2 regions of the Comamonas fluminis genome follow, and region 2 is predicted to be linked to the other one. Evidence: predicted binding sites of a transcription regulator. Region 2 holds the regulator's gene; the other holds the start of a gene.

Region 1 (6,349 bases), 140 kb from region 2:
CCCTCAAGGGCGATTTCGGCGAGTTGCCCATCGAGGTGCCACGTGACCGCCATGGCAGCTTCGAGCCCCAACTCATCCCCAAGCACCAGACCCGCTGGGCCGGCTTCGACGACAAAATCATCTCGCTGTACGCCCGCGGCATGACGGTGCGCGAGATACAGGCCCACCTAGAGGAGATGTACGGCACCGAGGTCTCGCCCAGCCTGATTTCCTCGGTGACCGACGCCGTGGCCGATGAGGTCAAGACCTGGCAAGCCCGCCCGCTCGATGCAATCTACCCCATCGTCTATCTGGACTGCATCCATGTGAAGGTGCGCGAGGGCGCTGTGCGGGTCAAGGCGGTGTACCTGGCCATCGGCATCACCATGACGGGCGAGAAGGAGGTGCTGGGCCTGTGGCTGGCGCAGACCGAGGGGGCCAAATTCTGGCTGCAGGTCGTGACCGAGCTGCGCAACCGGGGCGTGCATGACATCTTCATCGCCTGCGTCGATGGCCTCAAGGGCTTCCCTGAAGCCATTGAGGCCGTGTTTCCCAGGACAGTGGTTCAGTTGTGCATCGTGCACATGGTGCGCCACAGCCTGAACTACGTCTCGTGGAAGCGTCGCAAAGAAGTGGCCGCAGACCTGAGACGCATCTACACGGCCGCCACCGCCGAGGAGGCCGAGCTGATGCTCGGTGAATTCGAGCAGCGCTGGGATGCCGAGTACCTGCCCATCGGCCAGTCCTGGCGCAGGAACTGGAGCCGCTTGACCCCGTTCTTTGACTACCCGCCGGAAATCCGCAAGGTCATCTACACCACCAATGCCATCGAGTCGGTGAACATGGGCCTGAGGAAGCTGACCAAGAACCGGGGCTCGTTCCCCAGCGACGAGGCGCTGACCAAGCTGTTCTACCTGGCCCTGCGCAACATCAGCCAGAAGTGGACCATGCCCATCCGGGATTGGAAGGCTGCGCTGACCCGCTTTACCATTCAGTTCGGAGACCGCATTTCCATCAATTGAAGTCCGAACCGTTTACACAAAAATTCGGACACGCCCGTTCATGGCTGCGCTGCTTTCGTATTGCGGGTCGCTCAGCTTGCGAAAAGGTGCTGCCTGCAGCTTGTTATTGGCTTGCCGTTTTGACGGCTTTGGCTCAGGCAGGTGACTATTTCACTGATGAAAAAGCCTCTGGGTGCTGGTCACCAGAGGCTTTGTATTCATCGTCCCTGAGAGTCAGGTGCGTATTTCGATGGCACCGAAGCTTTGGGGCATCAGGCGCTGGCGGCCAGTCGATGCACCAGAACGGGAATGCTGCTATGGGTCAGAACCTTCTGGGTTTCGCTGCCCAGCAAAATGCCGCTCAGGCCTTTGCGGCCATGTGAAGCCATGCAGATCAGGTCGCAGTGGCTATCCTGCGCCTGCTTGATGATGGTTTCGCTGATGGACGTGCTGGTGCTGCGAACACCGTTGAGCGAAACGCCTTCGATTTTTGCCAGCTCCTGGGCAAATTGCAGCACTGTATCGGCTTCGGCCTGTGCGCTTTTCTCAAACTCGCTGGCGTCATAGGCAATCATGGCGCGCGAGCCGTAGATCAGGGCGCGAAAATCGGGCATGACGAACAGGGCCGTCACCTGAGCGCCTTGCTCCTTTGCGAGCTGTATGCCAGCGCGCAATGCTGCTTCAGAGAGCTGGGAGCCGTCGGTGGGGATCAGTATGTGCTTGAACATTTCAGCCTCCTCGCGCATCGTTGCGCTTTGCTTGCAAGAGTGGAATTCCTTGAACAGATATTCCCACTGCGCAAAGGCGAGGGCAACGCCCGGGTGAGGTGAACTTCACTGTGTTTGATGCGCATCAAACCCGGGGTGGCGACGATATTTGTCAGGCTTGCAGCGCACGCTCGTTGCGGGCCATGCGCTCAAGCGCAGCGCATACATCGGCCATGCGGCCAGAGATCAAAAGGCACTCGGGTTGCTTGCGTGGCTCGCGCTGAACGATTTTGAGTGTGCGTACTACCTGTTCTTCCTTGTCTGCCTCCTGCGTCAAAGGCAGGCATAACTGTGCTTCATCGACAGCCGCTTTACGCGCTGGCTGCTGGCGGCTACTGCTGCGGGTTCGGCTTTTGCGCATGGTAAAGACATTGGGGTAGCGGAATGGATGGGTGGCACTGTCAGCTGCAGGGCTCTGAAAGGCGAGGGGTGGGGTGTCTGGCTTGGTGTCTGGTGCTGGATACAGGTACGGCAGGTTTGGCAGATTGGCGGCGGCGCACACCTGAAAGATCTTGAGTTTCAGCTGGGTCAGCGACAGCAATGGTTTGGCGAATTCCATGAGCAACTCCTTGAAAGCCTTGAGGCCTGGATCGGGCAGGATTGCGGATTTCGGGCAAAGCTCCGCCCAGGGCGAAGCAATCTGGCTTCGCGCCTACCACCTGGGCTGGAGGGGACTGTGAGGCGTTGCAGTCCCGTAGGCTGCAGCGCCTGTTCTTACATGAACATGGTGTTGCGAATCAGACCCACTGCGAGGCCTTCAATGGCAAAGGGTTCGTCAGGGCTGACGTGAATCACCTTGTAGTCGGGGTTCTCGGGCAGCAGTTCTACGCCCTGCGGTGTGCGCTTGAAGCGCTTGACGGTGACGTCATCGCCCAGGCGGGCTACGACGATCTGGCCGTTGCGGGCTTCGTGGGCCGATTGCACAGCCAGCAGGTCGCCATCCATGATGCCCGCGTCGCGCATGGACATGCCACGCACCTTGAGCAGGTAGTCGGGCTTGGCGGCAAACAGGCTGGGTTCGACGGAATAGCTCTGGTCGATATGTTCCTGAGCCAGAATCGGGGAGCCCGCAGCAACACGGCCCACCAGAGGCAGCACCAGTTGCGACAGGGCAGTCAGGGGCAGGGCAAAGCTGGTGCCACGGGCTGCGTTGATGTTGCGCACGGTATCGGCGCGCAGACGAATGCCGCGCGAGGTGCCGCTGACCAGGTCAATCACGCCTTTGCGGGCCAAGGCCTGCAGGTGTTCCTCGGCCGCGTTGGCAGACTTGAAACCAAAGGTGCTGGCGATCTCGGCCCGTGTTGGAGGTGCGCCTGTGCGCGCAATGGTGGACTGGATCAGGTCCAGAATCTGCTGCTGGCGGGGGGTGAGCTTGGGGTGGTCTAGCATGTCTGGCTTCCGGTCAGCTAATTTGATCTGTTGGTTTATACAGTACCTGTATTTTTAACCAGTTTTATGTGGAGAGCAAGTGCCAAGTCCAAAGATTGTGATTTTGGGAACCGGTGGAACGATTGCGGGGCAGGCGGATGCCAGCACGCAAGGCGTGGGCTACAGGGCGGGGCAGATCACCGTAGAGGGGCTGATTGGCGCTGTGCCTGATTTGCCACAGATTGCCGCTGGCCGCACCGGCGCGGTTCTGCAGGCGCAGCAACTGGCGCAGATTGATAGCAAGGATATGGACTGGAGTGTGTGGCGCAGCTTGCTGCAGGCGGTATCCGAAGGGCTGGCGGATGCATCGGTGCAGGCGCTGCTGATTACGCATGGAACAGACACGCTGGAGGAAACTGCGTGGCTGCTGCATGCCGTGCTGCAGCCGCACAAGCCTGTGGTGTTGACCTGCGCCATGCGCCCCGCTACCTCGTTGCAGGCCGATGGGCCGCAGAATCTGCGCGATGCAGTGGCCGTTGCTGCTGCCGGGCGTGCTGGCGTGTGGGTGGTGGCGGCAGGAGAGGTGCATGCGGCAAGCGAGGTGCTCAAGGTTCACCCGTATCGTCTGAATGCTTTGCGCTCTTATGAGGGCGGGCCTTGCGCTTGTGTGGAAGAGGGGCTGGTGCGCTGGTTGGTCAGTGAGCCGGTGATGCAGCAGGCATGGACGCCCGAGCAGCTACAGGCTTTGCTGGCGCGCCACGATTTGCCCTGGGTAGAGGTTTTGCAGTCTGGCGCGCTGCAGGGCAGGCGGGCTGTGCATGCACTGCTTGCGGCGGGTGTGCAGGGGCTGGTGATTGAAGCCACGGGCAATGCCACGGTGCATCTGGATTTGCAGAGGGCGCTGAATGCTGCGCGTAGTCAGGGCGTCAAAGTCTGGCGCAGCACCCGCTGTCTGGAAGGCCGGCCCGTGGGGCAGGGCGTGGTTGCCGAGAATGCCGATGACGCGATTGCTGCCCGACTGGCGGTGGCCGTGGATGCGCAGGAGCTGGATTGCGTGCTGCTGCCGCCCAGCAAAGCCCGTGTGGCCATGATGCTGGAGCTGGCCAGGAACTCCTGAAACCATAGCTGGAAGTGCTTGATGTATAAGCGTGAAGCAACAAAAAAGCACCCGAGGGGGTGCTTTTTTGTTGAGGGCGAAAGCCGAGCTTACTTGGCCAGAGCAGCCAGAGCGCGTTCGGTGATTTCTTCCACGGAGCCCATGCCGCTGATGGCGCGGTATTGGGGGGCGCTGGCAGCGTCCTTGGCAGCCCAGTTCTGGTAGTAATCGACCAGAGGGCGGGTCTGGCTGCTGTACACATCCAGACGCTTCTTGACGGTTTCTTCCTTGTCGTCTTCGCGCTGCACCAGGTCTTCACCGGTCACGTCGTCCTTGCCTTCCACCTTGGGGGCGTTGAACTTGATGTGATAGGTGCGGCCCGATGCGGGGTGGCTGCGGCGGCCGCTCATGCGTTCGATGATGGCTTCGAAAGGCACGTCGATTTCCAGCACGTAGTCCAGCTTCACGCCGGCTGCCTTCATGGCATCAGCCTGAGGAATGGTGCGGGGGAAACCGTCAAACAGGAAACCATTGGCGCAATCGGCCTGGGCAATGCGCTCCTTGACCAGATTGATGATCAGATCGTCGCTGACCAGCTGGCCAGCGTCCATCACGGCCTTGGCTTGCAGACCCAGAGGGGTGCCAGCCTTGACGGCAGCGCGCAGCATGTCGCCAGTGGAGATTTGAGGGATACCGTACTTTTGGCAGATGAAGGCGGCCTGAGTGCCTTTGCCGGCGCCGGGAGCACCCAACAAAATCAGTTTCATGGAAATCCTTGAGGAGAGTAGAAATTCTTGCGGACCAGAGCAGGCGGGTGGACGCCTGTCATCCTCGGGCCATATTTTTCGCGGGCAAGGATAGCACGCACAAGACCAACACAGGCTTACAGACCTGGGTCAAGACTGTCACAAGTGCGGCCATGACCCGCGCAGCATTTATCGCCTGCGCGACTGCTGTAGTTGTAATCCAGTCTTGCCACGCAATGCATGCGCTATTTGGACTAGATAAAAGTATAGCTGTCAGCGCTTGACTGGTATGGCGCAGGGGTCAAAAAGAGCACTGCAGCACCCCAGAAGCTTTTGCTGCCATGTATTCCGGGCATCCCTGTTAACCCGGATATCTGCCCACAGCCCCGCGTTTCAGAGGGCAGGCGGCGATGAGGCATGACAACTCATCACCAGATTGTCTGAATCCGTCAGCTTGCGGTGGGCAGGGCCCAGCCTGCCGAAAACTCTGCCAGCTGCGGCCAGCGAACGGGCTTCAGGCAGGCGCTTTCGGCAGGCGCTTTCAGCGCGCAAGCTCAGCCCGCAAACAGGGCGCGCACGCGCTCCAGGTCTTCTGGTGTATCCACACCGGCGCCCGGCGCATCGGGTGTGATGTGCACGGCAATGCGGTGGCCATGCCACAGGGCGCGCAGTTGCTCCAGCTGTTCCATGGCCTCGGTTGGCGCGGCGGACAGGCGGGGGAAGTCGCGCAGAAAACCGGCCTTGTAGCTATAGATGCCAATATGGCGCAGCGGTGTGAAACCTGCGTGACCATTGCTGGCCGTCACGGTCTTCCACCACGCTTCATCGGCATGGTCGCGCGAGAAGGGGATGGGCGCACGGCTGAAATAGCTGGCCAGACCGCTGGCATCGCACACGACCTTGACCACATTCGGGTTGCGATAGTCGGCCAGCGTCTCGATGGGGTGGGCGGCGGTGCCCATGCTGGCTTCGGGGCGGGCCAGCAGCAGCTGGGCCACGGCGTCGATCAGTTGGGGGTCGATCAGCGGCTCGTCGCCCTGCACATTGACCACCACATCGTCGCCCGAGAGGCCTAGTTGCTCGCAGGCTTCGGCCAGGCGGTCGCTGCCGCTGGCGTGGTCCTTGCGGGTCAGGATGGCTTCAATACCGTGCTGGGCGCAGGCCGCAACAATGCTTTCATCGTCACCGGCCACCACGCAGCGCGCAGCACCAGCCAGGGCTGCACGCTGGGCGACGCGAACCACCATGGGCAGACCGCCGATATCGGCCAGCGGCTTGCCGGGCAGGCGGCTGGAGGACAGGCGGGCGGGAATCAGTACCGTATAGGACATGGGAATAGGAAACTGTTCACAGAGGGCTGGTCAGGGGAAGGCACGAAGCCGCTCAGAGGCT
Region 2 (6,349 bases):
GGGCCTGCAGTACGAATGTATTGGCTGTGGCCTGTGCATCGACGCCTGCAACTCCGTGATGGACAAGATGGAGTACCCGCGTGGCCTGATTCGCCTGACCACGCAGAACGCCGTGGCCAAGGCCTGGAAGCATGCGCAGATGATTCGCCGTATCTTCCGCCCCCGCGTGCTGATCTACTCCACAGTCTTGATCGCCTTGAGCGCGGCCATGATTGCCAGCCTGGTTCTGCGCGAGCCCGTCAAGGTGGACGTGATTCGCGACCGCGCAGCGCTCTCGCGCATCGTGGCAGGCGGCAAGCTGGAGAACGTCTATCGTCTGCAGATCATGAATGCGACAGAGTCCGAGCAACGTTATCGCATCACTGCGGTGGGCCTGCAGAGTCTGGAAGTGGCGTCCGAGCAGGAAGTCACCGTGGGCCCGGCAGAGACACGCGGCATTGCCGTGCGTCTGCAGATTCCTTATGGCTCGGCCGATGCGGGCTCGCACACCATCCACTTCAATCTGGATGCGGTGCAGGCCGGTGGTGGTCGCGTCTCCGAAAAAGCCGTCTTCCTCGTGCCGCGCTGAGCGGCAAGGTTATCGACTATCCGCAACAATAACTCTGCCTGCGGAGCCTCCCGGGCAGAGTTCATCGATTGAAAGAGGTCTGCCATGTTGGCAACATCAGCCCGCGCAGCAAGCGCAATCAAACCCAAGCACCCCGAGGACGGCAGGCCCTGGTGGAAGTACGCCCATGTCTGGCTGGTTTTTGCCGGCCCGGCGATTGTGGTCGTTGCCGGTTTTGTCACGGCCTATATCGCCATGAGCAAGCCCGATCCCGTGATTGACCCTGACTACTACCGTCACGGCATCGAGATCAACCAGCGCCTGAGCGAATCGCAAAAAAGCCTGGCGCCCGCTGTGACCGGTCGCAACCATGCGGCAACGCCCGCGCAGGATCACCCCACCGATCGCTGATGAATGGCTTGTCAGGCCCTCCTTCTGGCGGCCTGAAGCTTGACCAAGGCCGCTGAGCGGCCTTTTTTCATGCCCTGATTTTCAAAAAGAGGAGCTGTGGGCGGTTGATCCGCAAGGGCTTTCAAGACAATCTGGCTTGAAGTGGAGGATGGGAAGGCGCCAGTAGCTATCAAATCAAGAGTTCCTGCGGGTTTATCTGCTCGGGGCTTGCCCGCACTGGGGCTGTTCAGTGGCTGAAATTGCTGTGCAAAATGTGTTCATCCCCCGACAGCCCATGGAGATTCGTGATGGACACTCAGCGCTGGATGTGGACTGCCTGGCCTGCTTTTCTGGCCGCTGCAGTCATGGAAATGGTGGTTTTTGCCTTTGTGGACCCGCTGGATGTGCACTGGCTGGGTGCGCCGCTGGAATGGTCACGCAGCGCCATCTACACGGCGGCCTTCTTTGCCTTCTGGCTGGTCATGCTGCTGTGCAGCGTGATGACGCGCATGCTGGCGCGCTCGGCTCAGGATTTGAACGACGGCATTGTCTCGCAGCCGTTGCCCGAATGAGCTGGCTGCGGCAAGTGCGCCGCGCTCAAACAACAAAGCCCGCGTGATGCGGGCTTTTGTCATGGGCTCAGTCAGCGCTTGTCGATCAGTTCTGGCACTGCTGGCTGTTGACGATGCGCTTGAGCGCTTCGGTATCCAGAATGCGCAGATGGCGCTGCTTGACTTCCACAATGCCTTCCTCGGCAAACTTGGAGAAGGTGCGGCTGACGGTCTCCAGCTTCAGGCCCAGATAGCTGCCAATTTCCTCGCGGGTCATGCGCAGCACCAGCTCGGACTTGGAGAAGCCGCGTGCGGCCAGGCGCTGCACCAGGTTCAGCACAAAGGCGGCCAGGCGCTCTTCAGCGCGCATGCTGCCCAGTAGCAGCATGACGCCGTGCTCACGCACGATCTCGCGGCTCATCACCTTGTGCACATGGTTTTGCAGGGCGGTGACTTCACGCGACAGCTGCTCCAGCTTGTCAAAAGGCATCACGCAGACTTCTGCGTCTTCCAGCGCCACAGCGTCGCAGGTGTGGTGATCGTTGACGATGCCATCCAGACCAATGATTTCACCGGCCATCTGAAAGCCCGTGACCTGGTCACGACCATCTTCGGTGGCCACACAGGTCTTGAAGAAGCCCGTGCGGATGGCGTACAGCGAAGTGAACTCCTCGCCATTGCGAAACAGCAGACCGCCGCGCTTGATCTTGCGGCGCGTGGCCACGATTTCGTCGATGCGCTCCATTTGGTCGTCGTCCAGGCCCATGGGCATGCACAGTTCACGCAGATTGCAGTTGGAGCAGGATGCTTTGATGGTCTGAAGATTCATGGCTTTAAAGCAGCGGCACAGACAGACATGGGTATGAAGTCGCGCCGGTCATTGACCTCTAGGGTTGGTAATGAGATGGATCAAATTGTCGCAGCACTTGCCTTGTTATCCCTTGATGTGAATCAAGGACAGGAATTTTGCCTTGGGGCACATTGAAGAGACTGATTCCAATAACACGCGCTCACTGCAACAACAATAGGTGTCGGGCTTCGCTGCAAAACAGCCAGGCTCAGGCGCTGGCTGCAATGTGAGTACACCCTGACAGACAAGTTATGACCGCAGTTACGCCCGAGTTGCTAAGCCGTTTTGATATCGCGGGGCCTCGCTACACGTCGTTCCCTACAGCCGACCGTTTTGTTGAGGCTTTCGGTCCTGAGGACTATACCTTGGCGCTGCAGCAGCGCAAGGCACATTCTGGTGCCCGGGCCTTGCCTCTGTCGCTTTATGTGCATGTGCCGTTCTGCGAGTCGCTGTGCTACTACTGCGCCTGCAACAAAATCGTCACCAAGCACCACGAAAAAGCGGTGCAATACCTTGATTATCTGCGCCGCGAAGTTGCCATGCATACCGAGCATTGTGGCAAGGGCCAACTGGTCAGCCAGTTGCACCTGGGGGGCGGCACGCCAACCTTCTTCAGCGATGAAGAGCTGGGCCAGCTCATGGAGCTGCTGCGCGAGCATTTCAAGCTCGACCCCGCAGGCGAATACTCCATCGAGGTTGATCCTCGCACCGTGAGCAACGAGCGCCTGCTGGCACTCAAGGAGCTGGGTTTCAACCGCCTGAGCTTTGGTGTGCAGGACTTTGACCCTGATGTGCAAAAAGCCGTGCACCGTGAGCAGCCTGCAGACCAGGTATTTGCCTTGGTGGAAAAAGCGCGCGAGCTGGGCTTTGTCTCCATCAACGTGGACCTGATCTACGGCTTGCCCAAGCAGACTCCGCAGTCTTTTGCACGCACGCTGGAGCAGGTCAACAGCCTGCGCCCTGATCGCATTGCGCTGTATGCCTATGCGCATCTGCCAGAACGCTTCAAGCCGCAGCGCCGCATTGAGTCTGCCGATCTGCCCATGGGGCAGGACAAGCTCAATATGCTCTCGGGCGCGATTGATGCCTTCATGGAAGGCGGCTATGTCTATGTGGGCATGGACCACTTCGCGCTGCCCAGCGATTCGCTGGCCGTTGCCAAGCGCCAGGGGCGTTTGCATCGCAACTTTCAGGGCTACAGCACTCAGCCAGACTGTGACCTGATCGCGCTGGGGGTATCGGCCATCGGCAAGGTGGGCGCGACCTACAGCCAGAACGTCAAGACGCTGGAAGAGTATTACGACGCCATTGACGGTGGCCTGCTGCCCGTGCAGCGGGGGCTCGCACTGTCGCGCGATGACATGGTGCGCCGCGCCGTCATCATGGCTGTGATGTGCCAGGGTGCGGTGCTGTATGAGCCCATGGAGCAGGCCTGGCTGATTAACTTCCGCGAGTACTTTGCGCCTGAGATAAAGGCATTGGAAGAAATGCAGTCCAATGGCCTGCTGACGCTGGGTGAAGAGGGCTTTCAGGTTACGGCGCTGGGCTGGTTCTTTGTGCGCGGAGTAGCCATGCTGTTTGACCGCTATTTGCAGGCCGACAAGAACCGTACGCGTTTTTCACGCATCATCTAGCGCATGTTGTTTTCGCTGGTCTGGACTGCTTTGATCATGGGGCTCGTGGGTGGGCCCCATTGTCTTGTAATGTGCGCTGCGCCCTGCAGTGCAGTCACTGGCAGTCACGCTCTGGCGCCGGGCCAGCGGCCTGTGGTGATGCACGGGTTGCGCAAGCGCCAGTGGCTGCGTGCCAGCCTGTTTCACCTGGGGCGAATCGCTGGCTACGCGGCGCTGGGCGCGGTGGCTGCGGTGGCCATGGAAAGCCTGTCCTGGCTCACCAGCCAGACGACGGCGCTGCAAAAGCTCTGGACACTGATGCATGTGGCTGTCATGGCCTGGGGTCTGGCCATGGTGGTTCAAGCCCGTCAGCCCGTGTGGCTGGAGCGCGCAGGTCGTGCAGCCTGGGCCAGGGTTCAGCCTTGGGTTAGTGCGCCCGGCGGCAGTATGGCGGCGGGCTTTGCCTGGGCGCTGATGCCTTGCGGTTTGCTGTATTCGGCGGTGCTGGTGGCCGCTCTCAGCGGTGGGGCATGGCAGGGTGGCTTGTCCATGGCCGCCTTTGCGCTGGGCGGCGGTGCCTGGTTGGTGGGTGGCCCATGGCTGTGGAAGCTGAGCCAGAGCCGCATCAACCATTTCCGTGCCGAGTGGGGCACGCGCATTGCGGGCGTGATGCTGATAGCGGTGGCAGCCTGGGCGCTCTGGATGGATCTGGTCTACAAACCCAGCCTGTGGTGCAGATAAGCCTGCGGGTAGCAAAAAATATGTAGGGTCTTGTCTTACAAGAGGGTGTAGCTGCGCATAATGCAGCATTCTGTATGACTCGCTCACCGTGAATCGTTTCGTCGCTATTGATATCGGACAGCTGCGTATCGGCATGTATGTTCATCTGGAGATGGGCTGGCTCAGCCATCCATTTCCGGTCAATAGTTTCAAGATCACAACGCAGGAGCAGTTGCAGACACTGCAGGCCCTGAAGCTGAGCCACATTCAATACGACCCCAGACGCAGCGATGTTTCATTGCCGCCAGTCGATGGCGAGGCTGAGGCCGAGCAAGTTGCAGATGCACCCCGCCTTTCGGCCCATGCGCAGGAGATGGAGCATTGGTCGGCCAATATAGAGGTACTGCGCTCTGGCTTTCATGCAGCGCAGGCCAGTTTTGATGCCGTTCAGGCACTGGCGCAGACCCAGCCACAGCTGGCACGCTCGCGCAGCGATGCCGCAATTGATAACTATGTGACCCATCTGGCCGCGGAGCGCGACCTCAGCCTGCATCTGCTGTTCGATGAAAGTGGCGGCTCTGCCAGCGCACATGGCGTGAACACTGCAATGCTGGCCCTGCTGCTGGGCAAGACATTGGGCTTTGATGCAGGTGCCCTGCATGACCTGGGCGTTGCGGCGCTGCTGCATGATCTGGGCAAGCAACGACTGAATATTTTCCCCTCCAGCTGTGCGCTCAACGAGCTTGTGCCGGGCCGGGCGCAGCCCCCTCAGCCCTATGCCAGCCATGTTGGTGAAAGTGTTGCGCTGGCGCAGGCCATGGGTTATGCGCCTGCCGTCACAACGGCTATTGCCCAGCACCATGAATGCGCTGATGGCAGTGGTTTCCCGCTGGGCCTGCTGGCTTCGGATATGGACAGAAGCGGGCAGATTCTTGCGCTGGTCAACCACTACGAGCGGCTGTGCAATCCACCGGCTCGCGGCATGGTTGCGCTCACCCCCCATGAGGCATTGGCCAGTCTGTATGGTCCGTACCGACAGAGGTTTTCGCCAGAGCTGCTCAGCGCCTTTGTTCAGACCCTGGGGGTCTATCCGCCGGGTTCCTGGGTGGAACTTACGGACGGCAGGCAGGGCTTGATCGTCAGCGTGAATATGGAAAAAGTGCTCAAGCCCACTGTCATGGCTTATGGCGCAGCCGCCGGGCAAAGCGGGCAGCAACTGGTGGAGCTGCATCAGCAGTCTGAACTGGGCGTGCGGCGCGGCTTGAATAAAGACCAGGTTTTGCCAAAAGTGCTTGCTACCCTACAGCCCTATAAGCATTTGTGCTATTTTTTTGATAGTTCAGCAGTGGCTGGTGCAGAGAAGGTTTCATCGTGAGCTCACAGCCGTCGAAAGCCATTACAGATCGTTTGAACGAAACCCTGTTCAATGCCTTGCTCGACGGTTTGCAAGAAGCCGTCTGGCTGCTGGATGCCAGGACGCTGCAAGTCGTCTGCGCCAATGCAGCCAGTCAGGCACTCACTGGCTATTCGCCAGCTTCGGCCCTGGGTCAGCATGTTGATGTGCTGTGCGACACGCTGGTGCAAAAAGCCTTCTGGCAAGACGCAGGGAACTGGCAGCATGGAGCGCGCTTTCTCTCGCAGATATTGCGTGCGGACAATGTGTCCTGCGCGGTGGAAA

The links. The regulator FNR, encoded in region 2, switches genes on or off when oxygen is low (the NO sensors DNR and NnrR bind a similar motif). The targets are predictions, from matches to a motif close to TTGATNNNNATCAA.
Region 1: JDW18_RS10340 (universal stress protein) is a predicted target of FNR. The motif match lies at 1,823-1,836, and genes of this name have one in related genera.

Annotation. Positions count from the first base shown of each region.
Region 1 is NZ_CP066783.1:2,164,744-2,171,092, forward strand. Features, by position in the region: gene JDW18_RS10335 (IS256 family transposase) at 1-1,001, shown strand, start outside; gene JDW18_RS10340 (universal stress protein) at 1,253-1,708, opposite strand; gene JDW18_RS10345 (hypothetical protein) at 1,860-2,306, opposite strand; gene lexA (transcriptional repressor LexA) at 2,462-3,136, opposite strand; gene JDW18_RS10355 (asparaginase) at 3,216-4,232, shown strand; gene adk (adenylate kinase) at 4,322-4,978, opposite strand; gene kdsB (3-deoxy-manno-octulosonate cytidylyltransferase) at 5,512-6,288, opposite strand; gene JDW18_RS10370 (Trm112 family protein) at 6,341-6,349, opposite strand, start outside.
Region 2 is NZ_CP066783.1:2,026,686-2,033,034, forward strand. Features, by position in the region: gene ccoG (cytochrome c oxidase accessory protein CcoG) at 1-568, shown strand, start outside; gene JDW18_RS09690 (FixH family protein) at 653-958, shown strand; gene JDW18_RS09695 (hypothetical protein) at 1,246-1,509, shown strand; gene fnr (fumarate/nitrate reduction transcriptional regulator Fnr) at 1,595-2,317, opposite strand; gene hemN (oxygen-independent coproporphyrinogen III oxidase) at 2,590-3,972, shown strand; gene JDW18_RS09710 (sulfite exporter TauE/SafE family protein) at 3,976-4,692, shown strand; gene JDW18_RS09715 (cyclic di-GMP phosphodiesterase) at 4,781-6,046, shown strand; gene JDW18_RS09720 (sensor domain-containing protein) at 6,043-6,349, shown strand, end outside.